4 regions of the Porphyromonas pogonae genome follow, and region 1 is predicted to be linked to each of the others. Evidence: riboswitches for the same ligand, from Rfam matches in the RefSeq annotation. Region 1 holds a riboswitch; each other region holds the start of a gene.
The links. A riboswitch is a leader RNA that binds a small molecule or an ion and turns the genes downstream of it on or off. The one in region 1 is predicted to bind cobalamin.
Positions count from the first base shown of each region.

Region 2: linked by a shared signal. The riboswitch ahead of VYJ22_RS05690 (TonB-dependent receptor plug domain-containing protein) and the one ahead of VYJ22_RS04075 (TonB-dependent receptor) in region 1 are both predicted to bind cobalamin.
Region 3: linked by a shared signal. The riboswitch ahead of VYJ22_RS01955 (ABC transporter substrate-binding protein) and the one ahead of VYJ22_RS04075 (TonB-dependent receptor) in region 1 are both predicted to bind cobalamin.
Region 4: linked by a shared signal. The riboswitch ahead of VYJ22_RS01690 (4-hydroxyphenylacetate 3-hydroxylase family protein) and the one ahead of VYJ22_RS04075 (TonB-dependent receptor) in region 1 are both predicted to bind cobalamin.

Region 1 covers NZ_CP143258.1:1,063,078-1,071,087, reverse strand. Annotated here, with positions in the region: gene VYJ22_RS04075 (TonB-dependent receptor) at 1-1,415, opposite strand, end outside; cobalamin riboswitch at 1,585-1,813, opposite strand; gene galK (galactokinase) at 2,037-3,188, opposite strand; gene VYJ22_RS04065 (MFS transporter) at 3,308-4,573, opposite strand; gene VYJ22_RS04060 (aldose epimerase family protein) at 4,657-5,718, opposite strand; gene bioC (malonyl-ACP O-methyltransferase BioC) at 6,257-7,039, opposite strand; gene VYJ22_RS04050 (DUF452 family protein) at 7,030-7,704, opposite strand; gene VYJ22_RS04045 (8-amino-7-oxononanoate synthase) at 7,694-8,010, opposite strand, start outside.
Region 2 covers NZ_CP143258.1:1,480,355-1,488,364, forward strand. Annotated here, with positions in the region: gene VYJ22_RS05670 (family 20 glycosylhydrolase) at 1-427, shown strand, start outside; gene VYJ22_RS05675 (HU family DNA-binding protein) at 559-1,020, opposite strand; gene VYJ22_RS05680 (helicase HerA-like domain-containing protein) at 1,312-2,844, opposite strand; gene VYJ22_RS05685 (transcriptional regulator) at 3,003-3,338, shown strand; cobalamin riboswitch at 3,550-3,737, shown strand; gene VYJ22_RS05690 (TonB-dependent receptor plug domain-containing protein) at 3,840-5,900, shown strand; gene VYJ22_RS05695 (sirohydrochlorin cobaltochelatase) at 5,939-6,901, shown strand; gene VYJ22_RS05700 (IS5 family transposase) at 7,047-8,010, shown strand, end outside.
Region 3 covers NZ_CP143258.1:481,911-489,920, forward strand. Annotated here, with positions in the region: gene VYJ22_RS01950 (MGH1-like glycoside hydrolase domain-containing protein) at 1-713, shown strand, start outside; cobalamin riboswitch at 1,933-2,128, shown strand; gene VYJ22_RS01955 (ABC transporter substrate-binding protein) at 2,328-3,500, shown strand; partial or broken gene VYJ22_RS01960 (FecCD family ABC transporter permease) at 3,500-4,531, shown strand; gene VYJ22_RS01965 (ABC transporter ATP-binding protein) at 4,536-5,561, shown strand; gene cobN (cobaltochelatase subunit CobN) at 5,558-8,010, shown strand, end outside.
Region 4 covers NZ_CP143258.1:400,823-408,832, forward strand. Annotated here, with positions in the region: gene VYJ22_RS01665 (acyl-CoA dehydrogenase) at 1-413, opposite strand, end outside; gene VYJ22_RS01670 (aldehyde dehydrogenase family protein) at 444-1,796, opposite strand; gene VYJ22_RS01675 (4-hydroxybutyrate dehydrogenase) at 1,833-2,948, opposite strand; gene VYJ22_RS01680 (acetyl-CoA hydrolase/transferase family protein) at 2,993-4,285, opposite strand; gene VYJ22_RS01685 (NifU family protein) at 4,329-4,628, opposite strand; gene VYJ22_RS01690 (4-hydroxyphenylacetate 3-hydroxylase family protein) at 4,647-6,107, opposite strand; cobalamin riboswitch at 6,434-6,637, opposite strand.

The sequences.
Region 1 (8,010 bases):
AGCATTCCCTTTAGCCGTTGAGTAAACTCCATTACATCGGAGGCATAAATACCATGAACCCACATACGAGTAGGAGAAGCTTTGCTGAAGCGACTTGTCATAGGCCCTTTACTCTCAGGATTAAATACAGAAACTACAGAGTTAAGTCCGGGACCTTGAACATCTTTACCCAAATCATATCCGGAAAAAGATGTTCTTCTCATATATGAAGTACTATAGCCAGCAAGGATATGATTGGACACACTACCCATTTGGAATGTCCCTGCGATTTCCAGTTGATTTTGGAATGTTCGAGCAATGTGAGAGAAACGAAGAGGGAAAACGAGCTGCACACTATCTATATCGATATATTTTTTACTACTCTTATTCTTGATGTAGTAAGGATAGATAGGCTTGTCACTGGTTCTGTAACCCAACTCCTCCGTACCGAAATAATCTATATCATCATAACTGAATGATGAATAGTTGGATAGTTTCCAATCATTATTTATCGTATAAGTATACTTTAGAGAAGTGTTCCAAGCCTTATTGTACATAAAATCCGACTCATTATTGAATCTCTTGTCTCGAGGTATACCCGGTCTTACAGCTCCTTTGGGCAAATAAAATTTATTATCATCGGCTGTGTATACCGTATCAGGCATAGTGGGTGGCAGTCCTATTTCCGTACCATAGGAATCACTTCGAGCCTCTGCTCTCCAAACAAATTTATGAGCACCATGGGTATAACCTAATGCTGTATAAGCAGAAAGGCGTCTGTCACCGGTATTTCTCCAGTGATCACCACCAGAATAGAACACTCCGGCATAAAAATTGAGAGGTCCGGTGATATTTCCGCCCAAAGATAAAGCTGCCTCACGATAATTAAAACTTCCATATCTCAAATGAGCATTGAGTGAGCGCTTATACGTAGGCTCTTTGCGCACAATATTGAGAATTCCACCTACAGCTGAGTGACCGTAAAGCACAGAAGCCGGGCCCTTCAGCACTTCTATCTTCTCTACATTATATAGATCTCCAAAAGGATAAGAATTAATAGTCGTACGCTCGTCCCTCACCCCATCTATCATAATAGGAGAATCATTGAATCCTCGAATAGATAAACGTTGAAAAGCTCCATATGAAGTACTCATATTTACCCCGGGTACAAACTTTAGAGCTGTTTGCAGATTAGTTATCCCCCGCTGCAATAGTACATCTGTATTGAGATTATTCACTGTAAGAGGGGTTTTCTTCAAAGAAACGGGGATTTTGTTGAGGTGAGCTTCCTTACGAAAAGCAATCACTTCTACACTGTTCAGATTCTTCACAGAATCTTTGGCAAATTCGTAATAGTCGTCTTTCTTCTGCGCATGAGCACTGACAGCAGTAAGCAAAGAAGCACTCAACAGACAAAGAGTAATTTTTTTGGTCATAAATATCTATTGTTATAAAAAGATGTTACAATGCAACTATCCCGGACACTAATCACAAATAGATATTTACTTCCCAAAGGCTCATTTGCTATCACCATAGCATTGGCTACGGTACATAGTGATACTCATATTAGGGTAAACATTTCATGACCACAACTCCCGGATCAATTCATTTATAGTTTCAGAGGCAGGTTTCCTGGCTCTTCCCATTATCTTTGCGCCTTCCCATTTTCTTTCTATGCTGATATAGTGGCGTTTGCAAAGACTATCCGTAAAAATCAATAAGCCTACTTAAATATTACGGAAGGAATTACAGTAGCGGGTACTGCTTCGGTATTGCACCGAATTCCCTTTTATGCGCTGTTATTCAACGCATCACCTTTGAATCGGGTAGCAAAGATAATGAATTATTTAGTCAAAAGGAATTTTTAGTCACAAGACTAAAGGGCATGCCTAAATTGACATGCCCTTACTCGCAATTTGAGACTGTTGCAAAAGTCAACAGTCTATATTAGCACGTATTAAAAACACATCAATACCCAAACGTTATAATATAGATAGAGGGGCATTCATTGTGAATCCCCCTCTGTCTATATTATAAGTAATTCGGAGTAAAGCGGACTATGCCTCTAACTTACGAGATCCGTCGGAAATAACGACATCATAGATCTTTGGTTCACGTCCGTATTTTTCTTTATATTCTTTGGTCACTTCTCTCACAAAACCATTATAGAGCCCGTCTCTGACAAGATTAATGGTGCACCCCCCAAAGCCTCCGCCCATAACTCTCGAGCCGGTAACGCCACTTTTGCGAGCAAAATCATTGAGAAAATCCAGTTCTTCACAGCTTACTTCATAAAGCTTGCTCATGCCATGGTGGGTTTCATACATTTTTTGCCCTACTGTTTCATAGTCTCCTTTTATCAAAGCATCACAGACATCCATTACTCGCTGTACTTCTTCTATAACGTACTCAGCACGCATGTAATCCTCTTCCGTCACTTCCTTCTTTACTTCTTTGAGCATTTCCATGGAAGCATCACGCAGAAACTCTACTTCAGGGTGACGAGCACGGATAGCGGCAGCCACTCTTTCGCAGCTTTCGCGACGTTTGTTGTAAGCACTACTTGCAAGCTCATGCTTCACTACACTATCTACAAGCACCAAGCGGTATCCTTTAGGATTAAAAGGGTAATACTGATATTCAAGGGATTTACAGTCAAGGCACATCAGGTTATCTTTCTTACCGAAAACCGACGCAAACTGATCCATAATACCACATTTGACACCGCAGTAGTTGTGTTCTGTAGCTTGCCCTATCAGAGCCAATCGGAATTTATCAATATCCAGTTTAAACAGGTCATTGAGAGCGAAAGCAAAAGTGCTTTCGAGAGCAGCAGAAGAAGACATCCCCGCCCCCAGAGGTACATCACCTGCAAATACCGTGTCAAAACCTCCTATCTTGTAACCCAATTTCTGAATTTCACGACACACGCCAAATATATATCGAGCCCAACTTTGAGAAGGAGCATCTTCCTCATTGAGGCCAAACTCAGCAGACTCATTCAAATCCAAAGCATAAGCACGTATTTTATCAGTATGGTTGAGTTTGATTTCAGCGACCATAGCTTTGTCTATAGCTCCGGGAAATACAAATCCGCCATTATAGTCGGTATGCTCTCCAATGAGATTGACACGTCCGGGAGAAGTGTATAATGTACCTTCTGATTGGTAAAGCTCTTGAAATTTGTTTTTGATTGACTGGATATCCATAGTTTAGAAAATATTTATGAGATTAAATGTATTAATGAAATAAGCTCCTGCAAGGCCTCTACACAAAAGCTAGAGGTAAGTGCAGGAGCTTAACTATTGATCAAAATCCGAGGTTAAGTTTATTGTACTTTGTTCATATTAGGATCAAAGTCTTCAGGCAATTGTTTTACTTTATGTCCTACCAAAGCATAATAAAGAAGGTAAACTTCTCCGATGACTACGATAGTCCAAGTCCACTGCCAACTGCCGATGCTATCAGCAAAAATACCTTGAATCAAGGGTAATACAGCACCACCTACTACACCCATCATCAGTGCACCTGAGCCCTTTGCGGTATATTTGCCAAGTTTGTCTATAGCAAGAGCAAAAATAGCAGGCCACATAATAGAATGGAAAAGGCCTACGAATACAAGCAGAAGAGGATTACCCGTAAACATGGACAATGTAACCAACACTCCGGCTCCTATAGTGGTAAATACCAACTGGGTATTGGCTGATATCTTGCTTATAAAGCTACCACACAAACGACCAATAAGCATACCGAACCAATACATAGATGCAAGCTGGGCAGCAGCACCGGTGGTATATCCATGATCCTTGATGGCATATAGGTTGATGTTACTACCTACAGCAACTTCCACACCTACATACATAAAGATAGCTATTACACCCAAAGAAAGATGGCTAAAACTCCATACGCTGCGCGAAAGTTTTTCGTCCTTAGCTACAGAAGTTCCTGCAAGATTAGGCAAGTTGAGACGGCGTACAATAAAATAAAGAATCGCAACAAAAGCAATCAATACCACCATAGGGATGAATAGAGATTGTACTTTAATATCAGCTCCACTGGCACCACCAAACACTACAAATGCAATGAAAAGCGGACCTAAGGTAGTCATCACCGAGTTACCTGCACCGGCAATACTCTGACGTTGTACGCCACTGGTGCCCTTCACATCACAAGCCACAATGTAGGGATTCACCGATGCCTGCAAATAGGTAAGACCGGTACCTGCAATAAAAGAACCAATAATGAATATGAAATAACTAAGAGGCAATACAATAGATCCAAAATTGAATGTTACAGGCCATTTCACATATTGAATAGCACTAAACTCAAAGAAAGCCAAGGCAAGCACCAAGAGAGCTATACCTACAAGGAGAGCTTGCTTGTAGCCTTTTTTCTCCAAAGTGCGTGCACTTGTAGGCCCCATAATCAGATATGCCAAGAAGAACGAGAAATTAATAAACGTGGTCAACGTATTCGTCATATCTCCCGCATCCTGAAGGAAGGCGGCCTGCATAGGCGCTTGGAATTGCTGGTTGATGCTGGTAATAAACCCGATCAAAGCCATCAAAATTACCATGGTAATAAATGGTCCCATGTAATTTTGTTTCTGTTGTGGAATTGTTGATTGAGACATTTTGTAGATGAATCTTATTTATTATTAATAATTAATTTTGATTTCTATTTTTTTGAAAAAGCAAATACTGTAGTACTCTCAAACTTCTCATCCGGGTTGAGGCGTGTAGTGGGATAATCAGGTCTATTAGGGCTATCAGGGTAGTGCTGAGTTTCTAAACAAAAAGCTGCACGAGCCGGATAGCGAGCATCATGTTTTCCTCTCATATTACCACTCATCCAATTACCTGTATAGAGTTGCACTCCGGGCTGATCTGTATACACTTCCATAACTATATTGGTCTTGGGAGAATAGCATCTGGCACAGAAACCCAGCTTACGTTGCGGTTTGTCCAATATATAAGTATGATCATACCCCCTTGCCCATACGAGCTGATCTGTCTTTTCATCTATACGCTCCCCTATTTCTTTGGGTGTAGTAAAATCCATGGGAGTTCCGGCTACATCCTCAGGTTTTCCATAGGGAATAGCCGTTTCATCTGTTGGGAGATATTGCTTGGCATTGATTTCCAAGATGTGATCGTGCACTGAGCTATCTCCATTGCCAGACAAATTAAAGTAAGAATGATTAGTGAGATTAAGGACTGTAGGTTGAGAAGTCGTAGCTTCGTAATCGATAGCTAATTCGTTTTGGTCAGAAAGGGTATAAGTTACTTTCACTTTGAGTTCGCCGGGGTATCCTTCTTCTCCGTCTTTTGACGTGTAGTTCAGCTCAAGCTTATTATCGGCAAGTTGCTTAGCATCCCAAATCACACTATTAAAACCCTTTATACCTCCATGCAATGCATTGGGGCCGTTGTTCACGGCAAGGGTGTATTCTTTATCATCGATTGAAAATTTACCTCGAGCGATACGATTGGCATACCGGCCACAAATCGCACCGAAGTATGCTTCCTCAGAGTGGATATAATCTTCGAGACAGTCATGCCCTATCACTACATCTACAAACCCTTTGTCTGATGGGATCATCAATGATACAATCTTAGCACCTTGATTAATGATATGAGCTTCGGCCCCATTCTTATTTACAAGAGAATAAAGACGCACCTCTTTGCTGTCTATCTTACCGCTAAATTTTTCGGGAGACAACTTTGCTTTATTTTCCATATCCATTTACTTAATTTATAAAATTAAGAATAATCCCATCCATAGGACTGCACAATGCAATCTATAGAGAATTTTATTCCTAAACTAATTTAATAGTGGCTTTATCAGGCTAAGTTCTTAATAGCATCCTAAAAAAATAAAAACAGAACTAAAATATTTTATTAAACGCCCTCTAAATCCTTGCAAATTAATAGTGTATTAAATCTACAAGGTTCAAATTTAATCATTTTTTTAGTTTATTGTAATATTTAGCCTGTCCTAAATAAAAATTATTTATAAATGAAGGTATCCTAAAATGAAAAGGCTGAATATTTTGCATGTAATCAGTACATCAGCCTTTGATGGGGCAAACCATCAAGCACGATAATATCCCTGTAAGCATAAGTTGAAGATCAAGAAAACGCCAAGGGCATTCAGATCACTTTTACTCATTTGCACTAACTAAATATCAAAGAGTCGATAAAGTCTACAAATGATTTTGCCCTACAATTATATAATAAAAATGGAAGTCCCCTGACTAACCAATAATGACGCTATATTACAATCTTGCAAGGATATAGATCGGATTGTAAGTCAAAGATACTTTACCTTCAGCATTGCCAAAAAGATCTCTATAGTCCTTTTCAAAACATCGAAGTTTGCAAGGTGTCCAAAAGTTATTAGTTGCGGACACGGCATTTACTCCCGTATGCTTGAGATGTTCCAGCACTTCGCGTGGAGAAGTAAACTCCATGTTATAGTGTTCTTCCTGAAAATAGCAAAGCTCAAAATGTTTTTCGAGCATTGCTTTCAAATCATCACCCTTAGGATAATGCAGACCGTGCCCTGTCAGCGTCTTAATTTCTTTAAGATTATCAGGGCCGAAGGTGCTAAGCAAGAGGTATCCGTCTTTTTTGAGATGATTCTTGATTTTAAGAAAAAAAGCATTCAGATCATGAAACCACTGCATAGTGGATGAGCACACAATAAGATCATAAGTGCCTCCGTAATTTATCTCCTCCGCGTCGCCTGCTATAAACCTTACTTTACTCCTGGTATTCGTACGAAATGACCCATGATCATAGCATTCCTCATTAAGATCATTGAGAGTCCAATACTTGATACCAAACTCATTATCCAGCAATTTGGTCATCCCGCAAGTCCCGCAACCGATATCGAGAGCAGACTTAAATTTAATCTCAGGGCAATATGCTGTGATGATGCGCAAAAGTTCATGTTGTATATGCTTTTGGGCTACAGCATTATTATCATAGGTATCTATGGCCGCTTTGAATCGCTGTGCCACAATTTCTTTATCTATCTTTTTTCTATTCAATTCCATAATTCTTCCCATCTTTCGAAACAAGAGAAGGCATAGTGGGCTTCACCATCCAGCTCTACGATCTCTACATTCATTCCAGACCAGTAATTTATCTGATTCTGCGGGGGTATTATACGATCCTTAAGTCCCACAAAAGCCCTTGTCCATAATCCTTGAGCAAGAAGTTTGGGTACAGGATGAGACTTTCCCATCTCATCGCTCATGACCCTGCCAAGCTCATCCTTTATTTCTTGAGTAGGTCTTTTTTCCAACGCTTCAAAAAGCGTTCTCAACGACTTTCCACCACACATACGACGATTAAATTTCGCACGATTTTCTTGCGAGAGGCTATCGTAAGTTCCTCTAAATATTTGCTCGGGGATGCCATAAGCATCATCACAGGGATATCCGGTACCACATACCGCCACAGCTTTTTCTATAGGCAAAGATAAACTATTACAAAATTTATCCGCAGCCCATACTCCCATTGACCACGCACATAATATGATGCTATGGTACGGAGTAAAATCAAAATCAAGGTTATCCTCCCTATAATCCCATACCGAAAGCAGGTCATAACCTGAAGGAATGATGAGTCTTTCCACCGTTTCCGGAGTCATGGCCCAACCGTTAAAAAAAAGAATGAGCTGTTTATTTTCCTCCTGATGATACAATTTATATTGCATAGTGAACTAATATTTCTTGAAGATCTTTGATTAGAGATGCTACAGGTGTAGCTGAGGTCAGTGAAAAACGAAGTCGGGATGTACCTGCAGGGACTGTAGGAGGACGTATAGGAAGTACATAATAACCCAATTTTTGCAATTGCTCAGCTACTTGGATTGTTTTGTGATTGTCACCTATCAGGAGGGGTACGATGTGACTTTCGGATGGCATAGGATAACCAAGGTCTTCAATGCTTTTTCGCAACAAGGTTGCATATTCATCCAGCATACGCCTCTTCTCTCCCAGCGTCGGGAGCGTGGTGAATA
Region 2 (8,010 bases), 420 kb from region 1:
CAGCCTGCTGACGGCTGCTCATGAGCAGCTCAAGCGCTGTGCACGGGTCAAGGAGCTGAGTGCGGGCTTGCGTCGTGATGCTCGTCGGGGGCAATACACCGTGAAAGTGCTGGAGGCTACGAATCGTCTTTTTGAGTACCCTGCACTGCTTCTTGTGGCATTGGAGCGTTATGATGCGTCGCCTTCGTCTGCTGCGCGGGAGGAAGTGGAGCGGTTGGTACGGGTGCATTTTCCTGATATGAGACAACATCTTGAGACTGTGTATGGGGAAACGAGATATATGTCCAACCCTCGCGAATATAAGTTGGACATGAATGAGAAAAAGCATTTGGCGGCATTGAGTAATAATGATGATTGGCTGTTTCTGTACGAATTGGCAATGAATGTACGGCTGGCGCAGTACTTTGGCTCGGGTGGGGCATGGTGATGAGCTCTGTGTATGCTTGTGGCGATGCTGATCGGATGGAGACGAAGTAGAGACATTTCTTGCTCCCGGAGCTTATATAGTGCTCCGGATGCAAGAGCCTGTTTTCTACTCCGTCTCTATCATTTAGGCTCTTACAATCCTGAATTACCCGGTGTGTCGGAGCCTGGGTTCGGCTTGGCAGGCTTCTTGGGCTTCATCTCGATGCGCTCATAGCTCACCCCTTCGAGCCTAAAGTAACGGGCATTGGGGCGGAGCAGTACTTTGGGTTTGGTGATGTGTTTGTTCACGATGAACTCTTCTTTGCCCTTCTCCACCAGTTTGCTCTGGAAGCTGGGGCTGAGTGTGCCGAGGTCTCCGAAGTCTACAATGTCGCCGTTTTCCACGTGTTTTTTGGCTATTTCGGCTGCCAAGCGCAACACGGCTTCCACTTCGGCTCCTGTAAATGTGGTGGCTCGAGCCACTTCCTCACAGAAGTTGCGATGGTCAATGCGTTGTCTGCCCGTGGGGCGTGCTTGGATTACGATCTTGCCGGCATATTTGCCGAGGGTGCCTTTGCGCTCATTGAGCGTGTAGGCCAATGGTTTATTTGCCATGGTTTATATGGTTAAGTAACTCCTCCGATGAGTTTTTTAGGGAGATGCAAAGGCCGGAGGAGTTAGCCTCTGCAATCTCTGATTTCGTGGGCTGTTGTGTGAGGGGGAGAAAACTGTCGACATATCCTGCCGAAACTGTCGACATATTCAGCCAAAACTGTCGACATATTTCGCCGAAACTGTCGACATATTCAGCCGAAACTGTCGACATATTTTCAGCGAGCTGTCGGCATGTGGTTCAAAGGTTGTTAAGATTTGCTTTAAATCGACCTTTGAGAGTCCTTTGGTTCGCTACTTTTTCTTGCCGAAAATAGCTCCGAATATTGTGCGGGTGATATTGCGCCCCAGTTCGTTGCTGATTTGTCTTGTGGCTGATTTGCCTACTTGTTTGATCAGGTCTTCGATGAAACCGCCTTCTTGCGACTTACGAGCTTTGTCGGCTTTTTCAGCTTCACGCCTTTGCTTCTCCAGCTCTTTTTCTTGGCGGGCGCATTCTTTTTCCTGTTCGGCAGCGGCCTTGCGTGCTTCGGCTTCACGGCTTTTGCCCGAGAGTATCTCGTATGCCGACTCGCGGTCAACTGCCTTTTCATAGATGCCATACACGGCTGATTGCTTGATGATCCTCTGCCGCTGCTCCGGGGCGATGGCTCCTATCCGACCTTCGGGTGGGAGTATAAAAGCCCGCTCTACGATGCCGGGGGCGCCCTTTTCATCGAGCAACGATATGAGTGCTTCGCCTGTAGCCAATTCGGTAATTGCTTCTTCTGTCTTGAACGAAGGGTTGGGGCGGAAGGTATTGGCCGCTACTTTGACTGCCTTGGCATCGTTGGGAGTGTAGGCTCTCAGGGCATGTTGGATGCGACTTGCCAGCTGCCCCAGGATGTTTTCAGGTATGTCGCCGGGATTTTGGGTTACAAAATATACTCCTACTCCTTTGGAGCGTATGAGCCTGATGATCTGTTCTACCTTCTCTAATAATACTTTGGGCATGTCGTTGAAAAGCATGTGGGCTTCGTCGAAGAAGAATACGAGCTTGGGCTTATCCATATCGCCCACTTCCGGCAGGGTGTTATATAGAGCATCCAGCATCCATAAGAGGAATGTGGTGTAGAGCCTAGGCGATTGCATGAGCTTGTCTGCCGCCAGGATGTTGATGACACCTTTGCCCTGATCGGTCTGTATAAAGTCCTCGATATTAAGTCCCGGTTCGCCGAAAAATTTGTCTCCGCCTTCGTTTTCGAGCCTAAGCACGTTGCGTTGTATAGCTCCTATGCTGGCCGGCGAGAGGTTGCCGTATTTGTTACTAAAGTCATTGCGATTGGCTCCCACATACTCCAGCATCTTGCTCAGATCTTTCAGATCGATGAGCAAGAGGTCATGGTCGTCGGCAATTTTAAACACAATGGAGAGTACTGCCGACTGAGTGTCGTTGAGCATCAGTAGTCTTTCGAGCAGCAAAGGCCCCATCTCCGTCACAGTGGTGCGTATGGGGTGCCCCGCATTGCCGAAGACATCCCAAAACATGACGGGATGAGGCTTGTAATCAAACCCCTTGGCCTCGAGTTTATACTCCTGCACCCTCCTGTGCACACTGTCCTTGTCCCCTCCCATGATAGATACTCCGGAGAGATCACCTTTCATATCGGCGGCAAACACGGGCACTCCCATCTCGCTGAACGTCTCCGCAAGGGTTTGCAGTGTTACCGTCTTGCCCGTACCGGTAGCACCCGTAATGAGTCCGTGCCTATTTGCCATTTGGGGAAGAAGACATATTTCATGGTCTTTATTGATAGCTATAAAAGCTCTTTGTGTATTATCAAACATAGATATGGCGGCTTAATTGTGGTTATTATTTGCTTAAAAGTACGCCTTTTGATTTAATGAAGCAAAAAAGATGATTAATAACTGCATCAGATAGTTATGTAATTCTTTATAATCTTACCTTTGTGACGAGTTAATAACCTTGCACAACCAATACGATTATGCTTAAATACTTTGAAGAAGCTGACATTGCAGTCACCGTGGTTGACAATCACGGCACCATTATCGAGATGAACCGCCAATCACGTGAAGTAAACGAAAAAGACGGAGTATCTCTTACGGGCTCCAATGTACTGGATTGCCATCACGGCGCCTCGAAAGCCATGCTGGAGTCGATGATGCAAAATGAAACCAAGCATGTTTATACCATAGAGAAAAACGGTAAGAAGAAGCTCATCTATCAAATCCCGTGGTATGAAGACGGCGTGTATATGGGATTCATGGAGCTCTCTATGGTGATACCTTTTGAAATGGAGCACAAGGTACGCACACCTTAGAGTAAAGCTTTGAAGGCTATGTGACTTTGGCATCCTGTATCCTTTTCATTACCCCATCTTGTATATTGCTCTCTTGCCTATTGGGCGATATTACTATCACTGGAAATGACGTGCTGTAGTGCGTAAAATGACTGACCAAACTTCTCAAAAAGAATGGACATATTGCTGAATTAAGTATATAATTGATACCTTTGTGAAAGAATAAAGTAATCACCGTTCACATCCCAAAGGTGTGGCGTGACTCAAGGGAATCCGGTGTAAAACCGGAGCTGTACCTGCAGCTGTGATCTTTATAAACGATAACGTCTTTTTACTATTGGCCACTTTCTCCACAGGAAGAAGGGAAGGTCGATGTTATCGGAAGAGAGCCAGAAGACCTGCTTATATTCTGTTATTAGATATATCACTTACACTTCACAGGTAATGAAGTAGGTGCGCTTAAACTTACCATAGATTTTGTACACTCGACTTTCTTACCTCTAACATTTATTACAACATCTGATGAGCAAGAAATCATTGCCATTGTGGTTATCGTTATTTCTATTGCCATGGCATCTTTGTGGTCAAACGTCTGTAAAAGATACCATTGTTAAGGAGAATTATCATCTGGACTCTGTCGTTGTTACGGGAACGGGCACACTGCACAAGATACATAATGCTCCCGTACAAACAGAGGTAATATCTTCCCGAACATTGAATTCTTATCAGGGGAAAAGTCTGGAAGAAATCCTTTCGGCTATATCTCCTTCATTTGATTTTAATCAGACAGATATGGGTGCGGGGCTACAGATGAATGGTTTGAGTAGTGGTTATGTACTCATTCTGCTCAATGGGCGTAGGTTGCCGCAAACTATGGGAGGACAAGTAGATCTTAATAAAATCAGTCCTTCTTCCATTGAGCGTATTGAGATTGTAAAGGGGGCGGCATCTTCACTTTATGGATCTGATGCTATAGCCGGTGTGATCAATATCATAACCAAGCGTGTTACACACCCTTTTAAATTAGAGAATACGACGCGTTACGGCTCATACAATGATTTACGCCAATTTGATAAGATTGTTTTAAACTCGAAGAGGTGGAGTAGTGAGACTTCATTTACGCTAAAGCGCTCTGATGGTTGGAAAAATACAGACAAAGAGCTTTACAGAAATGTAGTTTATGATAATAGTGTAACCAAGACTGCCAATAAATTCCTGGATTGGAGTATCAGTCAGAGAATAGGATTTATTGCCAATGAAAACCTGAATTTGCATCTCGAAGCCCAATTTTATAAAAAGGATATATACCGCCCCATGGGAAATCCTCAGTATAGTACATTCAATATGGCTTATGTAAGTCAAAGCTATAATATGGGGGGAAGATATGAGTTAGGAAGGAAAAATTATTTGCTTTTTGATGTCAATTACAATTGGGATGAATATTTACATAAATATAAAGCACAGACTCATGAGGAATATGTTGATAGTCAGGGAAGTATTTATCATCCCGTTTTTTATGCGGGAGACCATGAACGCCAAACTTTGCAACAGTCTATGATCGCAAATCTAAAAGGCGTATTCAACATACATAATCATCAAATCACCACAGGCGTAGAGTATAATCAGGATTTTCTCAAAGCTCCTCATAGGTTGCAAGGCGACAAGATACAAGATACATATTCATTTGCATTATTTACACAAGACGAGTGGAATGTTACCAAGGGCTTCAATGTCACTTACGGATTCAGAGTTATAGAGCATGAGCATTTCGGTTTCAGATTTAGCCCCAAAGTTTCGTTGTTGTACAAAGTAATGCCGGGACTAAACTGGAGAGCCACTTATGCCTCAGGGTTCAAGACTCCTACTTTGAAGGAACTGTATTATCGGTATGAAAAGACAATGATGTCTAAACTCGTTCTGTATCTTGGTGATAAAAATCTGAAACCTCAACTCTCAGACTATTTATCTACAGCAATCGACTATAAGCAAGGAGATTTTACAATGTCACTAAATTTATTTTACAATAAGATTCGCCAAATGATAGCTTTGGTGGAAATCCCAACAGAAGCTTATGATCATGTCAACGAAATAGACAGAACTATGATGTACAAAAACCTTGAAAATGCCCATAGTTCAGGACTGGAGATCAATGTGGATTATAATTTTTTGAAGTATTTTAGTATTGGCGGTGGATACAGCTATAATGACGCTTCAGGAAATCTACTGAATGCTGATAATAAAATAGAACATATCAGGATTGATGGAAGTGCCTTTCATCATGCTACCTTAAGAGCTACATGGAACAAGGATATCACTAAAACATATACGATAAAAGCGTCGATTTTCGGACGTATCCAGAGCAAAAGATTTTATAAGTCATATGGTGATGCTCCCGGATACAACTTATGGAGGCTCAATACGGGACATGCATTTAAATTATCAACCCAGAATAAACTTGAACTTAATGTGGGGGTAGATAATATCTTTGATTTCAAAGATACCAGACCTTATGGATATAACTACGGTACCAAAACACCCGGAAGAACATACTACCTCTCTCTCAAATATGAATTCAGACATTGACAAACATTCACATTATTAACTTATAGTATTTATTATTTATGAAAAAGATTTGGATCATTACATTAACTGTTATTTCAAGCCTTTTTTTCTTGTCGTCATGTAGTAAAGATGATGACAAAAAGGAAGACAGACAACCTGTAAAGGTCGTAAAGCAGCATGAAAAAGCTATTCTTTTGGCTACATTTGGCAGTACTTGGGAAGGCCCTCACAAAACATATCAGAATATTCGAGATGCCTATAAAAAAGAATTTCCCGACTATGATATCTATTTCTCTATGACATCAACGAAATGTATTACGCGCTGGGGGGCTAAAACTCATGAATATTTTGCCACTCCTGACCTTTGGCTCAAAGCCATAGGTGAAGCAGGATACAAAGAAGTCAAAGTACAATCATTGCACGTGATACCCGGTGAGGAATTTGGTAAACTTCGTGATTTTTATATCAAGGATTTTATGAATCAATTTCCTAATGTAAAGGTTTATGCTGGTCATCCTTTATTGTGGGATAAAGATGTTGATATCCCTGTTGTGGCAAAAGCCTTGAATGATATATACAAAAGCTTGGTACATAAAGGAGAGGCTGTTGCTTTCATGGGACATGGCAATCCTGATGTAAGGTATGACTTTGGGAATGTTCGTTATCGGGAGATTGAAAAGGAACTAAAAAGTAAGTACAACAAAAATTACTTTGTGGCCACGGTAGATTATGGTGAGATGCTCATCGATTATTTAGTTGACGAAATAAAAAGTTCTGTAAAAGCTGGTACACACGTCAATCTTGTACCACTGATGTCAATAGCCGGTGATCATGCCAACAACGACATGGCCGGTGATGAGGATCCGAAAGAGAAACCTGAAGATCAAAGTTGGAAAGTAATTCTTAAGAAAGCCGGTTTTTCTGTTGATAAGGATAATATTTACATCAAAGGATTAGGCGATTACCCAGAGGTCCTAAAAGTTTGGATCAAACATACTCACGAGGCCGAGGAAATAGAATAAGGTCGGCCCGGACTAAATTTTAGATTATTTAGTCGCCCCTTAAAATCGTGTTTATTTTCTGATATACAGCAAATTGCACTCTTCTATTCTTTGATAAATCTGCAAGTTTTTGTATCTTTGGATGTAGAAACTTGCAGATTTTTTTATGATACGCCCTACTCAAACAGTTCAATCACTGTTCTCTTCGCTGGACGATTTGCTCAACCAGCAACATCCTCTGTATAAACTTTCCCATAAAATCGATTGGAAAAGATTCGAAGAGGCTTTTTCTTCCTTGTATTGCCCTGACAATGGTCGTCCCGGTAAGCCTATTCGTTTAATGTGTGGTCTTTTAATTCTCAAGCATTTGCGCAATATTTCAGATGAATCTGTTGTAGAACAATGGAGTGAGAACGCTTATTTTCAATATTTTTGTGGCATGCAGGAGTTTACACCCTCCTTTCCCTGCAATGCCTCGGAGCTGGTTCACTTCCGCAAACGTATCGGCGAAAAAGGGATAGAGCTTATTCTTGCAGAAAGTATTCGTGTGAATGATGACAAAAATGAGAAGGATCACCACGATACCGCTTTTATAGACTCCACCGTGCAGGAAAAGAATGTGACTTATCCTACAGATGCCAAGTTGCATAAGAAGATAGTAGGCCAGGTTCTCAAAATCGTAAGGGCTCTCAATCTACCCATTCGTCAAAGCTATACTTTCGTATTGAAAAGAATTTATCGGGATCAACGTTTTCGCAACCATCCCAAGAACCGTAAGAAAGCTCTTAAAGCGGATAAACGGTTACGAACAATAGCGGGACGTTTGGTTCGGGAACTTAAACGAAACCTGGGTAATAACAGGGAGTACGACAAACTCATTTCCCTCTTTGAAAGGATTCTTTCGCAACGGCGTAATTCCACTCAAAAGATTTATTCTCTTCATGAACCGGATGTTCAATGCATCAGTAAAGGTAAGGAGCACAAAAAATATGAGTTTGGAAACAAAGTCTCGATTATACGCTCCATGACGGGAGTGATTTTGGGAGCCTCTTCTTTCCGTAATGAGTACGACGGACATACCATAGAGCAAAGCCTCGATCAGGGGAAGAGACTCACGGGAGAAAGGATTA
Region 3 (8,010 bases), 580 kb from region 1:
GGGATGAGAAGAGCGGCTTCTTATATGATCAATATGCCGATGGCAAACTCAATTACACCAAAGGCATCGGTGCATACTGGGCTTTATATTCCGATGTGCTCGACTCGGCAAAGCTCGATAGGCTCACAGCAGAGTTGGACAACCCGAATACCTTTAACCGTAAATATAGGGTACCCTCGCTCAGTGCAGACAATCCTAAGTACCGTGACAATGGTCGTTACTGGCAAGGGGGGATCTGGCCGGGTACCAACTATATGGTGATCAACGGGCTTTACAACAAAGGATATAAAAAACAAGCTCTCGAAATAGCACGCAATCATTATAGCCAAGTACTCGATGTTTATCGTCGTACCCATACCTTTTGGGAGTATTACGCTCCCGAAAAGGCTGAGCCCGGCTTCATGGCGCGTAAGGATTTTATAGGTTGGACAGGACTGCCGCCTATTTCCATTCTCATAGAATACATGCTGGGGATCAAAGGTGATTATATCAATAATACCATTACATGGGATCTCAACGAAACGGTAAGGCACGGTATCAAGCGATATCCCTTCGGACCCACAGGCTCTATCGATTTGATTGCATCGGCTCGCACAAGTGCAGCCTCGAAACCACAACTTTCCATCAAAACCAATAAAGCGTTCAAGTTAGTTGTCAACTATGGCGATCGCACAGAAACCATAGCGGTTACCCCTGATCGCACCAATTACTAACCTACAAAGCAGTGAGGGGACCCCACACAAGGGAACCCCTCTCTGCTCTTCATGAATTTCAGGGTAGTGTACCGCTATTTCAGGATGTATTCAATCTCTTGCATCAGGGTGTAGCATCATATTCTAACTGATAAAAACACAACAAATACTCACTACACATGCCTGGTTATAAACTGTTGCTATTGGATCTCAAAGAGGATTTGCCGTTGGCATTGATGCAAAACAAACGAAAATCTGACTTGGCAGTCTTCAATTCAGCTGTTTTTATAACAACTGAGCGGATGTTTAGTCTGACAAAAATCAGAATTTTGAAATCGTCATATTGATGCAAATGTGGCTTAATATGTTTCAAAATGATGTAAATGTACTGTTGGGTTTGGCTTTTTGAAAGATTGGGTGGCGCAGTGACTTTTGTATAATTGAGCCTCTTGAGGTGTAGAGGTAGATCGCAGTCGTTGTTTAACTGAGATAAAGTTGTATTTTAACTAAAACACAAAAGTATTTTAACTAAAACATTTCGGTGTCATAACTAAAACAGGAGAGTCCTTTAGTTAAATTAGCGAGACATTTTAATTAAAATACGGGTGCATTTTGAGCTTTCCTACAGAAAAAGCCGTAAAGAGGTGCAGGTGTCCTCTATACGGCTTTGTTGTGATGGTCAAGTGTAGTTGGCTACATTTTGACAATTTGATATTTTATCTTTTCTATTGCATTTTGACAAAGTGTAAGCTTCGTGGAGTGCATACCGCTGCCAGCAAGTCACTGAGCGAGCGTTTTGCTGTATTCGTGGGGTATAGGTGATGTTTCGGAGTATTCATACGTGTGGGATAAAAAGTAATTGTCATCAAGACAAAGATACAACATCGTACCCCCCTTTGTCAAGAGGTGTAACCCTATTTTTTTACTTTTATCCTGAAGAGATGTGAACTTACGGTGCCCTCATTTGGTACCCGATTTGCTCTGCCCTGCAGCTACGGTGCGGTAGCCTATATTATCTTTCTTTTAGTCTCATGTAAAGTGATAATCCTAACCAGATGTGTTGCCACAGGAGTGGTGATGCTTTTCTTTAGTGGCTCTCAGGGCTAATGATTATTGGGTTGTACGAAGAGTCACAATTTAAATTTTTATATCTTTGCTTAGCTGAATCGGATGCGTATAACTTTATTTAATGTAGGCTTTTATTGTATTCGTATTAGAGCAAAGCTAGCGACAGGTGGTCGCAACTAACAGGACATTCGGTTCAAAGATATTCTTTGCATGGAATATCGATTGATTAAAAGGGAATTTGGTGTAATCCCAAAGCTATCCCCGTAGCCGTAAAGTCGTATATGTCATAGTATAATGTCACTGCCACAAGCGGGAAGGCACTATGATTTAGACTGAGTCGGAAGACCTGCCGAAGTATCATTACCGATAATATAGACGAATGTTTGATATCACCTATATGTCTTATCGGGTTGTGGGAGTCCTTTTGTTTTAAGTTCTTTCGGGTTGAAAAGAATTTTATACAACAGTCAGTGTATGTACTGCTCCTCCCGCTATGAGGTCAGAGCTTCCTTTCCTTGTATTTTTCTTGGCGATCCGTATATAATAAATATCAAAAAAATCGCCTTGATGAAAAAAAACATCTGCTTTTTTTACTCGATCTTGCTGGTACTTCTGTTTTATTCTTGTAATGGAAATCGTAGCAAAAACACACAAGCGATAGATAGTGTATCTATTGATTATGCCGACTTTTCGTATCCTGTCCAATTCAAATATGCCAAAGGTATTGAGGTGAAAAATCATGATCACTACAAAGAGGTCATGGTATTTAGCCCTGACACTCCTGATACTATGGCTACCTATATATTGTATCCGCGGGGTGAGAAACGTCCTCAACTATCATGTCGCAATTGCTATTTCATACCTGTTCCCCTGAAAAATATTGCCTGCTTATCTACTACTCAAGTGGGAGTATTACCATTGCTGGGCAAGGTGGATAAGCTTGTAGGTTGCTCCAATATAAAAAATATCTGTAATCCGGAGGTGCGTAAACGCATCAGTGAGGGTAAAGTGCAAGAGATAGCCCGGGGTATGGCTAAGAATATAGAGCAGATAGCCGCTTTGCACCCTGAGGTGGTGCTACAGGATTTGTCCAGAATGTCCGACAAGGACGAGGAGCTCATAAGCTCCGGTATCAATACCGTACTCTACAATGAGTGGAAAGAACGTAATCTCCTGGGGCGTGCGGAATGGATGAAGCTTACTGCCATGCTCCTGGGCTGTAATGCCAAAGCCGACAAATTATTCTCCAAAATAGAGGAAGACTACCTCAAAGCAAAAGAGCTGGTGGCGCAACAAACCGATACTATCCCCATCATGTATGGTCTGGACTATAAAGGCACGTGGTATCTGCCGGGTGAGTTTAGCTATCCCACCTCTATGTTTAGAGATGCAGGGGTTAAGTTTGACTATGCCGAGGGCAAAGTGAGTAGCCAGCCCTGTAGTTTCGAGCGCATCTTTAGCCGTCACCGCCATGCAAAGATATGGATATGTATGATGACTGGTAAGATTTTTACCATGGCTGACTTCTTGGCGCTCAACGACCGGTACAAGCATTTTGATGCTGCGGCCAACGGCATGGTGTTTATAGACCGCAAGCGAGTCAATGAGAATGGCGGCAATGACTTTTGGGAGAGTGGTCTCTACCGACCGGATTTACTGCTCAAAGATATTATCAAGATAACACGTCCGCAGTTACTGCCTGACTATGAAACAACTTATTGGATGCAGCTTAAGAAATGATGAAGAGAACTAACATCGCTTTTGTGGCAGCGGCATTGCTTACGCTACTCTGCTTTTTCCTTGATTTGATATGGGGTAGTTTGGATATATCCATGTCCGATGCAATAAACGCCTTGTTCAATACCTCCGCTATGGATACTACGGATTATGTAATACGCAACTTCCGCCTACCCAAAGCGCTTACCGCTCTTTTTGCAGGAGCCGGTATATCTATAGCGGGATTACAGATGCAGAACCTATTTCGCAATCCGCTGGCAGATACATCTATCTTGGGGATCAATAGCGGAGCAGGTGTAGGTGTAGCTATCTATACCATGTCGTTTACCATATTTCCGGGACTTATATAGACATCGGGGGTAGCCAATACTTGGGGTATAGTATTATCATCTTTTATCGGAGCGTTGGTGGTGCTTATGCTCATCTCCGGTATAGCTTCATGGCTCAAGGATATTATATCTGTACTCATCGTTGGGGTAATGATAGGTTTTATGGCAAGTTCCGTAATCTCGATACTCCAGTTTTTTACAGACAATGAGACGCTCAAGGGGTATTTGCTCTGGTCATTTGGTAGTGTCTCGGGTACAACATGGCGCCAGTTGCAGGTTATGATGCCTGTCGTTTCCATAGGATTGTTCTTATCCCTGATGATGCCCAAATATATGAATGCTCTGAATATCGGTGAAAACTATGCCCGCAGTGTAGGTATCAGTGTGGGCAAGGTACGTATGGCACTCATACTTATTACCAGCATTATCAGTGGTTGCATTACGGCATTCACGGGGCCTATAGCTTTTTTGGGTATCGCCGTACCGCACTTTACACGCATGGCTTTCAGGACCTCGGACAATAGGATACTGATCCCTGCAACGATGTTGTGCGGGTCACTGCTGATGCTGGTGTGTGATATCATAACGCAGGTACCGGGCAAGGGATTTGTATTGCCCATCAATGCCATCACTTCTCTGATAGGTGCTCCCGTGGTCATACTTATTATTGCTAAAAATAGAAAGAAAAGACTCGTATTCAATTAAGTAGATGAACAAACATCAAGATAATATCAGGCTGGAGAGCCTTGCTACAGGCTATAAGTCGCATAGAGGTGTATACGAGGTATCGCATCGGATAGATCTATCCGTACTCAATGGAGAGCTGGTCATGCTCATGGGACCCAATGGTTGCGGTAAGTCTACACTGATGCATACTATAGCCGGACTTCAAAGCCCCTTGAACGGTGCTGTATATCTCGCAGGCCATGAATTGGGTAAGCTTAGAGACAGTGACAGATCCAAACTTCTAAGTCTTGTGCTCACGGATAAGATTACCACAAACAATCTTACCGTATGGGATATTGTCTCTATTGGGCGATACCCCTATGTGAATCAACGGGGAAAGTTGAGAGAGCGTGATAAACATATGATATACTTGGCTCTTGAGCAATGTAATCTCAATGGATTTGAGTCGAGGTTTTTCAGTGAGCTCAGCGATGGAGAGAAGCAGCGGGTGATGATAGCTCGTGCTTTGGCTCAGGAAACACCTGTGATGCTACTCGACGAGCCTACTGCTCATCTCGATTTGCCGGGTAGGTTGGAAATCATGATTATGCTCAAGGATCTGGCATCCAAAACAGGCAAAAGCATCCTTGTTTCGACGCACGAATTAGACCTCGCTTTACAGTGGGCGGATACGGTGTGGCTGATGAATAAGCATGGCGATATAGAAGCGGGAGCTCCGGAAGACCTCATCCTCAACGGAGGCTTTGAGCAGGTTTTCGGGAATAGTCATCTTACTTTCGATGCTCATCAAGGTAAGTTTATAGTGAATAGTTCATCGCTCCATCCTATAAAAATAGAAGGAAATGGTTTGAGGTTTGATTGGACGGTAAATGCTCTGCATCGTAACGGCTACGTCAATGCCTCTGATGCTTCTTGCCGGTTTGCCATAACAGTGCGCGATGAAGACTGGATCCTCAGTACCGCAACGGATAAGACTTCCTTTGACTCTATCAGAACACTCATCCAAGCATTACATGCTATGTCTTATCCTCATACGTCGCACCCATGAAGTCGTATCACATAACCTATGTGCTGGATGCACACACTACGCTACCTCCTTTCGATGAGGTGAACGAAGCCTTGTGTAGGTCGGGTAGCGACACTGTAATATCGGCAAGCAAAATAAGCACCTCCACACTCGATGCCGAGGCTGTGGCAGAGGGCGATAGCTGGTCTACGCTGGACTCGTCTGACTTTATTCTGCTCATGACTCATGGCAGTATTGCTTATTTCAAACAGTTCAACCGCTTCAAGCAAAAGTACGCTGATAAGAAGATGATTTTTATCTACAGCACCATGCCTGATGAGATGGCGGAGATGATGCTGTGGCTCAGAGTGAGTGTGGCTGATGGTAATACGATACTCAAATACATCAAGTGCAAGAACACAACTAACCTGATCAACCTAAACAAATTCATTGCTTCGCACTACGGAGGTATCGACATTGATTATGCTCCTCCAGTAATACCGCAGTGGGAAGGACTTTATATCACTGATGAATTAGAGACGAATTATCTTGCTGAGGTACGTAAGGCGAAAGACGCGGGGTGCTATGTGGTGGGTGTGCTGATACCATATCACTTGTATGCTGATAAAAACTTACGCCACATCGACGCGCTTATAACCGCCCTCAATAGTGCGGGTACAGTGGTAATACCTATTTATACTACTGCGTCGAAAGATAATCTCACGGGCGAGAAGGGTGTGACGGCTACTGTGCAGGAGTATTTTTATGACCCTGACGGTCTGCTGGTAGATGTGGTGGTGAATACGTTGGGCTATTCCTTGGGGATCTTCGAGGAAAGCGGTTCTATTTGGATGGAGAAAAACGGTACATCTGCACCATCGTTACTTGCGCGCATGAACATCCCTGTAATACAGGCATACTATACCTATTTCTCTTACGAGCAGTGGAAGGAATCTGTGCAGGGGCTCGATGCGTTTTCTTTGGTATCTGCTGTTTATTATCCAGAATTTGACGGTCAGATAGACGGGTATCCTATCGGGTGTAGAGATATGACACACCCTCAGGAGATCACTATTGCCCCCATGGCAGAAGGGATAGACATCGTGTCTCGCCTTGCGTACAGATGGGCTAAGCTGCAGTACACCCCCAATGCTGAAAAGAAAGTCGCTATCATCTTTCACAATATGCCGCCTCGCAATGATATGATCGGGTGTGCCGCAGGACTTGATTCGCCGGCTTCAGTGTACAATCTCCTGCACAGCCTCGAAGCTATGGGGGTAAGTTTTGATAACCATTATAAGAACGGCGATGACATCATCAGGCGTATTATCAGTGCGGTGAGTAACGACGATGAGTGGCTCAGCGATGAGGAATTGATGAAGAGAGCTACCGACACGATACCTGCTGAGGCTTACCAACGATGGCATGATGAGCTGGAGCCGGAGACGAAAGCTTTCCTTGAAAAAGACTGGGGGGCCTCGCCCGGAACGTTCAAAGTCGTTGATGGAGCAATGCCCGTGCCGGGCATCCTCAATGGTAATGTATTTATAGGATTGCAACCCCCTCGTGGCTACGAACAGCAAGCCGAGGCGGTTTATCACAGCACAGATATTGCCTGCCCTCATTTTTACATAGCTATCTATAAATGGATACGCCATGTATTCAATGCCGACGTTGTCGTACATATCGGTACACACGGTACGCTGGAGTGGTTGCCCGGTAAAGAAAAAGCGTTGTCAAAGGCTTGTCTGCCTCAAACCAACATAGACGATATGCCACACCTTTACCTCTATCATACATCAGTAATCGGGGAGGGGATTCAAGCCAAAAGGCGAGCGTCAGCGGTGCTACTCAATCACCTCGAACCCGTATCTACCGAGAGCGGTACGTATGACGAGCTATCGGAACTGGATGAGCTGGTGCATAAATATATCACAGCACCCATGACCAAAGCCCAACACCGACTATGTGAAGAAAGTATCCTGGCTATGGTGCAAAAGCTACATATGGATCAGGATTTGGGATTAGACGTAGGTAATGTAACGGATGCGGGAGCGTATATTACCAAAGTTCACAACTGGCTGGGGGTAATCAAGCGCTCCATGGTAAAGGACGGGTTGCATATTTTTGGCGAAGCGCCATCGGGATCGAGACTCAACGACTTTGTGCGTGTATTGCTACGGGTCTCCGGTAGTAACTGCTTGTCTATGGACGAAGCACTGGCTCTGTACTATGGTTTCCCTATAGAAGTGTTGCGCCTTATCCCTGATAAGATCTGGAATGACGGATCTACCTCTGTGATGATACTTGATCGGTTCACGGCGGTGAGTCGTCGCTTGGTCGAGGCTCTGAATCAAAACCGTTTTAATCCCCTTGATGAGGCTAGGTGCCGTAGCATTCTCGGTGACGGTGTGGGAAGTATGCAGGCAGTGCAGGACATCATGCAGGTAGTGCACGAGCAGATATACCCCAAGCTGTGTGATACGACAAA
Region 4 (8,010 bases), 660 kb from region 1:
TGCTGAGCTGAAGCATCTGTTCCGGCATTGGGCTCTGTGAGGCCAAAAGCGCCGATCCACTCTCCGCTACACAACTTAGGCAGGTATTTGCGTTTCTGCTCCTCGGTGCCGTGCTCGAAAATAGGAGCACAGCACAAAGATGTATGAGCCGAAAGCACAACCCCGGTGGTAGCGCAGTGACGTGACAACTCTTCTACAGCCATAGAATAGATCTCATTGGTGCCGCCGGCACCTCCGTATTCTTTAGGAAAGGGTATTCCCATCATGCCTAAAGCCGACATCTTACGTACCGTTTCGATAGGGAAACGCTCATCGCGGTCGATTTCCGCCGCCAAAGGTTTTACTTCTCGCTCGGCAAAGGCGCGTATCATTTGCAGAAAAAGCTCCTGCTGCTTTGTCAAGTTAAAATCCATATAATATAAATAGGTAGGTGTGTTTAACGTTTATTGCCAGATCTGCTCGTCGCTCGGCACTTGTATACGTGCAGATATTGGAGCGATACGGGTAATATTGAGAAGATGTTTATATGTGAAGTTTTCCGAAATAGAGTTATTGCCCCAGGTACCGCAGCCCAAAGTATTGGTCACGGCAAGTCCGTTTTGGATGGAACCACCAGCTGTGGTAGCGCAAGGAGCATTTACAATAAGACGGGAAACAGAGATTTCAGTACCGGCTTTGATGATATTGGCCTGATTGTTCGAGTGGATGCCTGCGGTGTGTCCGCTTCCTTCCATAAACAGGTTGGTTTTTGCGATATTGATAGCTTCTTCAAAGTTAGTATATGGGAATGCAGCCAATACCGGGCACATCTTTTCTTTACAGATAATATCTTCTTTGCCTATACCATGTGCTTCCACTACGAGGACACGTGTGCCTTCAGGAACATCAATACCAGCTTTGCGGGCTATTGTCTGAACACTCTTGCCCACGATGTCACGAGCTATACCGCCGTTTTCGAAGATAGCGTTTACCACTTTGTCACGGTCATTTTCAGGAACAATATAGGCTCCATGGCTACGGAATGCATCGAATACTGCATCTTTATCATTGACGTGATAGATGAAACTTTGTTCGCCCGAGCAGATAATACCGTTGTCGAAAGAGCGTCCGGTAATAACCTTTTCTGCTGCATCTTCAAAGTCGATGTAACGATCGAGGATCACTTGTACATTACCGGCGCCTACACCGAACGAAGGTTTACCTGACGAGTAAGCAGAACGTACCATAGGCATACCACCTGTAGCTACCACTACGTCTACTTCAGACATCAACTCCTTTGTTGCTTCGATAGACGGCTCTTCGATCACCTGGATCAGATCAGCCGGCACATTGAATTCGCTTACTGCTTCTTTGATAAGTTTTACAGCATGAGCCGAGCAATTTTTAGCTTTGGGGTGTGGAGCGATGATGATGGCGTTTTTGGTTTTGAGAGCAAAGATAATCTTTGACATCGGGGTCACGATGGGGTTAGTCATCGGAGTAATACCGGCCACTACGCCTATAGGCTTGGCTATTTCGATAAGCCCCGTTTTGTCATCGATGTTGAGTACTCCCATTGAGATTTTTCCTTTGAGGTTGTACCATACTCCTTTTGACTTGTTGCGGTTCTTAGCCACCTTGTGCTCATAGACACCCATTTCTGTTTCGTCTACAGCTTCACGAGCCAGGATTTCAGCATTGTCATAAATCGTTTTTGCTGCAAGTTTTACCATTAAGTCTACAGCGTCTTGATTAAAATGAGATTGATACTCCTTTTGTGCAGCGCGTGCGCGTTGCACCATTTCCTTAATCTCCATAGTTTGCGGTCTTTTATTTATTATTTAATATTAGGATCAATACAATTTTCTGTAGATTTCGGCAATTTCCTGCTGCGATAGTGCTACATAGTTATTGGCGAGCAGGCGTTGTTGTGTTTGCATTACTGCCTGGGCAAAGAGTTCTATTTCTTCTTCCTTCATTCCATACTCTCTGAGCTTTTGTGGAGGAAGCAGTGTATTGAGCAACTTGTCCAAAGCATCATACACCTCCTCTGGAGCACAATGTAGTAAAGCAGCCAATTTTTTATTCAGCTCAACAATAGAACCCTTGGGGTCTTTGCTGAAATAAGCTTTGAAAACAGAGGTGAAGAAGCGAGTATTGGCTTCACCGTGCGGTACATGGTAGTTGCCTCCGAGGGGATATGAGAGAGCATGCACGGCACCTACGCCGGCGTTGCCGAAGGCTATACCCGCAAAGTTACTGGCCATAATCATCTCACCCATTTTCTCGAAACGATATTCCGGACCCTTCTCGGCAATATTTTGGAATACATCTATAATAATCTGCCATGCGGCTTCACTGAATATTCTGGTATATGGGTTAGCTTTGGGCGAAACGTACGACTCTATAGCGTGGATCAAAGCATCTATGGCGCTGCATGCATAGAACTTGAACGGAAGCCCCTTTAGCAGTCCGGCTATTATCACGGCATCATCGGCAAGGATGGTATCATCGGCAAGGCCCATTTTGGTGTGACGGCTCTTGATCTCTGCAATAGATAGGTTGGTAACCTCGCTACCGGTACCACATGTAGTGGGGATGATAATGAGTTTTTTGTCCTTGACGAGAGGTTTTTTGTGATCGAAAGCATCCAATACATCATCCAAATCTTTCAAGACAAACAGCTTGGAGATGTCTATGACTGTACCGCCACCTACGGCAATAACACGATTGAAGGTCTTGCCTTTGACATCATGTAGGATCTTGTTCATCATCTCATCTGAGGGCTCACCGAGTCCATACTTCTCCTGCATCACAAAAGTACAGGGCAAGTTGCACGCTTTCATAAACGGCTCGTAGATGAACTCGTTTGTGATCACCAAATCCTTTTCATTCAGTTCAAATGTTTTAGCAAAGGATTCGAAACTATCGAACTCGTGAATGACTGTTTTAAGTTTGAATAATTGCATTTTTTTAATGTTTATTGGTTTTGTTTTTGGTCAATAGATTGGAGTCAGCCGAACTTCTTTCGATAAAAGGTTAATAAGTCATCACGGAAATCCGGATGAGCTATGGAAATCAAAGCCTCGGCTCTCTGTCTCAATGTTTTTCCTTTGAGGTGAGCTATGCCGTACTCTGTTACCACATAGTCCACTTCATTGCGTGATGTCGTTACCGCTGCACCATCGGCTATGCGGGTCACGATGCGTGAGGATGCACCTCCACGAGCAGTCGATGGCATAGCCATGATACTCTTACCTCCTTTGGAGAGTGAAGCACCTCTAACGTAATCTACTTGACCGCCTACGCCACTAAACTGACGGTCACCAATACTTTCTGAAACAACTTGTCCCATCAAATCCACCTCGATACAGCTGTTTATGCTTATCATATTATCGTTTTGGGCTATTACTGAGGGGTTGTTTACATAGTCCACCGGATACATCTCCACGTCTGGGTTGTGATCTACAAAGTCATAGAGGGCTTTGCTACCCATGAGGAATGTTGCGAGCATTTTGCCGGGGTGCAGTGTTTTCATCTTGCCGTTTACTACACCGGACTTCACAAGTTCCATTACACCGTCCGAAAACATCTCCGTATGGATACCCAGGTCTTTTTTGTCTTTCAGGAAGAGCAGTACAGCATCGGGTATAGCACCTATACCCAGCTGTAGTGTAGCTCCATTGGGTACGAGGTTGGCACAGTTTTTTCCTATAGCTTGCTCTACATTGCCTATCTTAGCTGCCGGTAGGGTATAGGGGGCATAGTCTGTCTCTACAATGTAGTCCAGGTCGGATACATGGATGAGATTGTCCCCGCCTATATATGGCATCTGTTTGTTCACTTCAGCAATTACGAGAGGAGCGCATTCGGCTGCGGGTTTGGTGTAGTCACAAGAGATACCAAAGCTGCAATAACCGTTTTCGTCAGGCTCTGATACCTGCACCAAGGCTACGTCTATCTTGAGCGTTTTGTTTCTGATCATCGCAGGCACTTCGTGGAAGAATGCCGGGAAGAAATCGGCTCTGTTTTCTTCTATAGCCTTGCGCGAATTGGCACCTACGAAGTTGGTGATGTGTCTGAAGTTAGAAGCTTTTTCGGGGTACATGTATTCACCGTCGCCCAAGCAAAGCATGTGATAGATCTCTACATCTTTGAACTTGTCTGAGCTGTTACACAAGGCTTTGATACAAACCTGCGGAACCCCTGCGGCATGTGATACGGCTACTCTTTGTCCGTTTTGTATGTGTTTGATAGCTTCCTCTGCTGTTGTGATTTTCTGTTGATAGATTTCTTTCCAATTCATAAGACAGGGATATGGTTTATTTAGTATTAGTTTCGTCGTTTTTTTATTGTTCGTGTCGTAATATTCGTTTGGCTTGTTGTATCAAATCATCGCTTACTTCATTGTTTACTCTCACCTCGATATTCTCGTTTTGGAATTCTTCCCGTAGAGCTGCTTGTACCACCCGCTCTACTGTTTCACTGGCAGAGGGGCAGCCATGGCACGAACCTGTGAAACGTACCTTAACCAGATCTCCGCTGATGGAGCATAACTGTAAATCACCGCCGTGCGAGCGTAAGAGAGGACTTACTCTCTCACGCAACACGCGGTTCACACTATACATATTAAACATCTGTTTGGTCATTGATTAAGGTCAACAGGTCTATTTGTCCAATGAAGTGTCAATTTTTGCAATATTTCGAGCAAACTCTTTCTTCGATTCAAGATCTCCCTGACGGGCTATCATGATACGCTGAGCTTGCGGTGATCCGGCACCGTGCATAGATTCCGTTCTGTAACCTACGGCAGCAGTACCCAGAGTGATATTTTCGATCAGGCGTAGTACTCTCATTCTGTTCACTACGTCTTTACCTTTGGCTCCCACAAGATATTTTCTTACGAGTGGTCCTACTTCTTCATTCTTCAAGTCTTGCTCAGAAGGCATAGTCACCATGATACCTCCGGCGATGTCTTCTGCCAAGCGTGCTATTTCATAAGGAAGGCGTGTTACGTTTTGCTTACAAACGTTTGCCAAAAGCAGGTTGATCATATAGTTTCCGGCAGGCATCTGTGAACCCTCAGCAGAGCAAGCGATACCGCAGGCAAAGAGTGTTTCATTGAGGTGGATCATCTCGATGAGTTTATCTTTGATATGGCTGGCTTTGGGTACACCATTGTAGTCTGCCGCAAGAGCTGCAGCACCGATGAGCACATCACCCACTCCCACTTTACAACCACCATAGGATTGTCTGTGATAGCCGGCAAATCTCTCCACCATCATACCTGCATAATCATATTCTTTACACATAAATACGCGCTCATGAGGGATGAATACTCTGTCGAATACGACCAAAGCCTCATGGCCTCCAAACTGTGAGTTGCCAAGGTCAATATCAGCACCCGGCTCCATCTTTCTTGTGTCACATGATTGACGTCCGTAAATCATGGTTATACCCTCGGCATCGCTGGGTATAGCGAAGGATACTGCATAGTCGGCATCGGCCTCCCTCATGGCTATTGTGGGCATGATAAGATGCTCGTGCGAGTTTACTGCTCCCGTTTGGTGGGCTTTGGCTCCTGATACCACGATACCGTCTTCACGTACTTCTACGATATGTACATAGAGATCGGGGTCTTCCTGCTGTGAGGGAGCCAGGCCACGGTCACCTTTGGGGTCGGTCATGGCGCCATCGATAACAAGGTCATTGTCCTGAACGAACTTCATGTAGTCTGTAAACCGCTTGTGATACTCGGTTCCCAGAGCCTGATCCATTTCATAAGTCGTAGAGAATATGGCGTTGAAGGCATCCATACCTACGCAACGCTGGAAACAAGCTGCAGTCTTCTGTCCCAAGAGACGCTGCATCTTTACCTTCTTTACAAGGTCGTCAGTGCCTTGGTGTAAGTGACAAAAGCGATTGATTTTCTTTCCTGTGAGATTGGAAGTTGCCGTCATGAGTTCTTGATATTCCGGTTCTTCGGCCAACTTGTAGGTCATAGCAACGGAGTTCATGGACGGACGAATCATAGGATGATCCACAGGGTTGTCAATCTTTTCTCCCATGAAGTAGACGTTCAGATTCATTTTTCTGAGACTATCTTCGTACTGTTTACTCGTCATCATAATATTACCTCGGTTAAAATGTTATTGTAACGTTTAAGTGTAGTTTTATTAAAAAAAATATTTATATCCGTTCAAGCCTTCTGCAACCACGTCAGTGATACGGTAAGGGTGCACATCACCTCATGGCATTTTATGATGCCATGCATAGAGTGTAACACATCCTCAGAGGTTTGCAAGCACAGATGTACGGGAGTAAGTTATTGCGTACGTGTGGTTACATTCCTTTATTATTAGTATCAACTGGCGGCATTTGCTTAGGGCAAAGCCTTACAAAATTGATTATGAAAAAAAATGTACATAATTCCCGCTCCTAAACCCTGAAGCAAGATATTCGCCCGTCATGGCAGGTCTTCTGACTTTTCCCGAATTTTGCGCCTTCCCGTTGTCTGTAATAAGCCCAACAGTGGCTGTGATTGCAAAATTCCCAAATAAGGAATTACAGCTGAGGGTACAGTTCCGGACTTACACCGGATTCCCTTTTCAATTTCCCGATTGATTATCGGTCCATCACCTATGACGATGTAAATGTAGGGCTAATTAAAGAAATAAATCTTTTTTAAGTGTTAATAAATCATAAAATGACAAATTTCGTTTTTTCATGTTCTTTTTTTGATCATTCTAAAATCCTTTACCTAATAGGCTATGAATAATGTCTTTCATACTTATAGTGTACCACAAATTTCGGCGCAAATTGCTTGTTTTTTTAATATTTTAGGTCATATAATTCTTACACAAATTGAATTATATTTTAGTTTGATAAAATTATATGCCATCATGAGTTGCCTTTTTTTGCAGTCTCTTATGTGGGCCTAAGGTGTATATTATGCTTTTTAGCAGGCCTTGATCATAATTTATTGAGGGTGGAATTGCTTTTTGACATTTTGTCAAAAATAAAGATTGATTATCCATGTTACCGCACGAAGGTAATATGCTGATATGTTCTAAACTAAGTAAATTAAAAAAACGTGTAATGATGATGGAATTTCTCATCTTACAGTTACAGCTTTCTGCTTATTTGTACAAAGTCTAAATAAGAAATTGGTTTTTTAGAGGCATATTGTCTGCTGCACGGCTCCTAAATAAATCCTTGCTCGCGATTGGGGTGTGATAATTAATATTTGAAAGATGTGGGCTTTTTACAAGCCTTTTCTTTACATAGTATGATGGTATTCTTATTTAAGTTACATGTTTTACATATCCTATTATGATGAGCCTGCCACTCTTATATGATAAGTCATTTGTCTTAGTGGACAAGTCGCTCGTCTTTATAGATAGGTCAGTAGTCTTTATAGGATAAGATTTGGATGAGATTTACACATGACGTGTGGTAGGTGACAAATCGAAATCACCACATCGGATATAGTACAATGTTTAGATAATTATATGAAAAAGGATGAGTCGGAGCATGTAAAGTAGGGGAGGGCAAGGCATGAAGTCTGGAGGAATAGTTTCTGATTCGTAATCATCAGTAATATATCATTCGTCTTTTGCATCTCTCTGTTGTAAATTAGGGTGGCTTAGTCTTGCTCTGTTGATATACAAAGATACAACATCAGATACCCCTTTGTCAATACCCCTGGGTATGGTGTGTTGCTGATCATTGGGGTGGGGTGCGATACAAATGGCAAAAACTATCAAAATGATAGCCGGGGTGGGATTCTATGATATAAATGCCATCTGTAAATGCCTATTTGAAATATCACATCGCTCTTGAGAGGTCACTATTCATACTTCAGGGGTGAGGCTCGGCTTTGCACTACTGTGCTTTGTGACATCTGTACGCTGCAACAGGATCAGTATGGCGGATGATTTTTCTTGTAAAAAATGAAAGGTCTGCCTGCCATCAACGGCGGACAGACCTTTACAGCATAGAAAAAAACAAATCTAAATCATTCTAATCTTC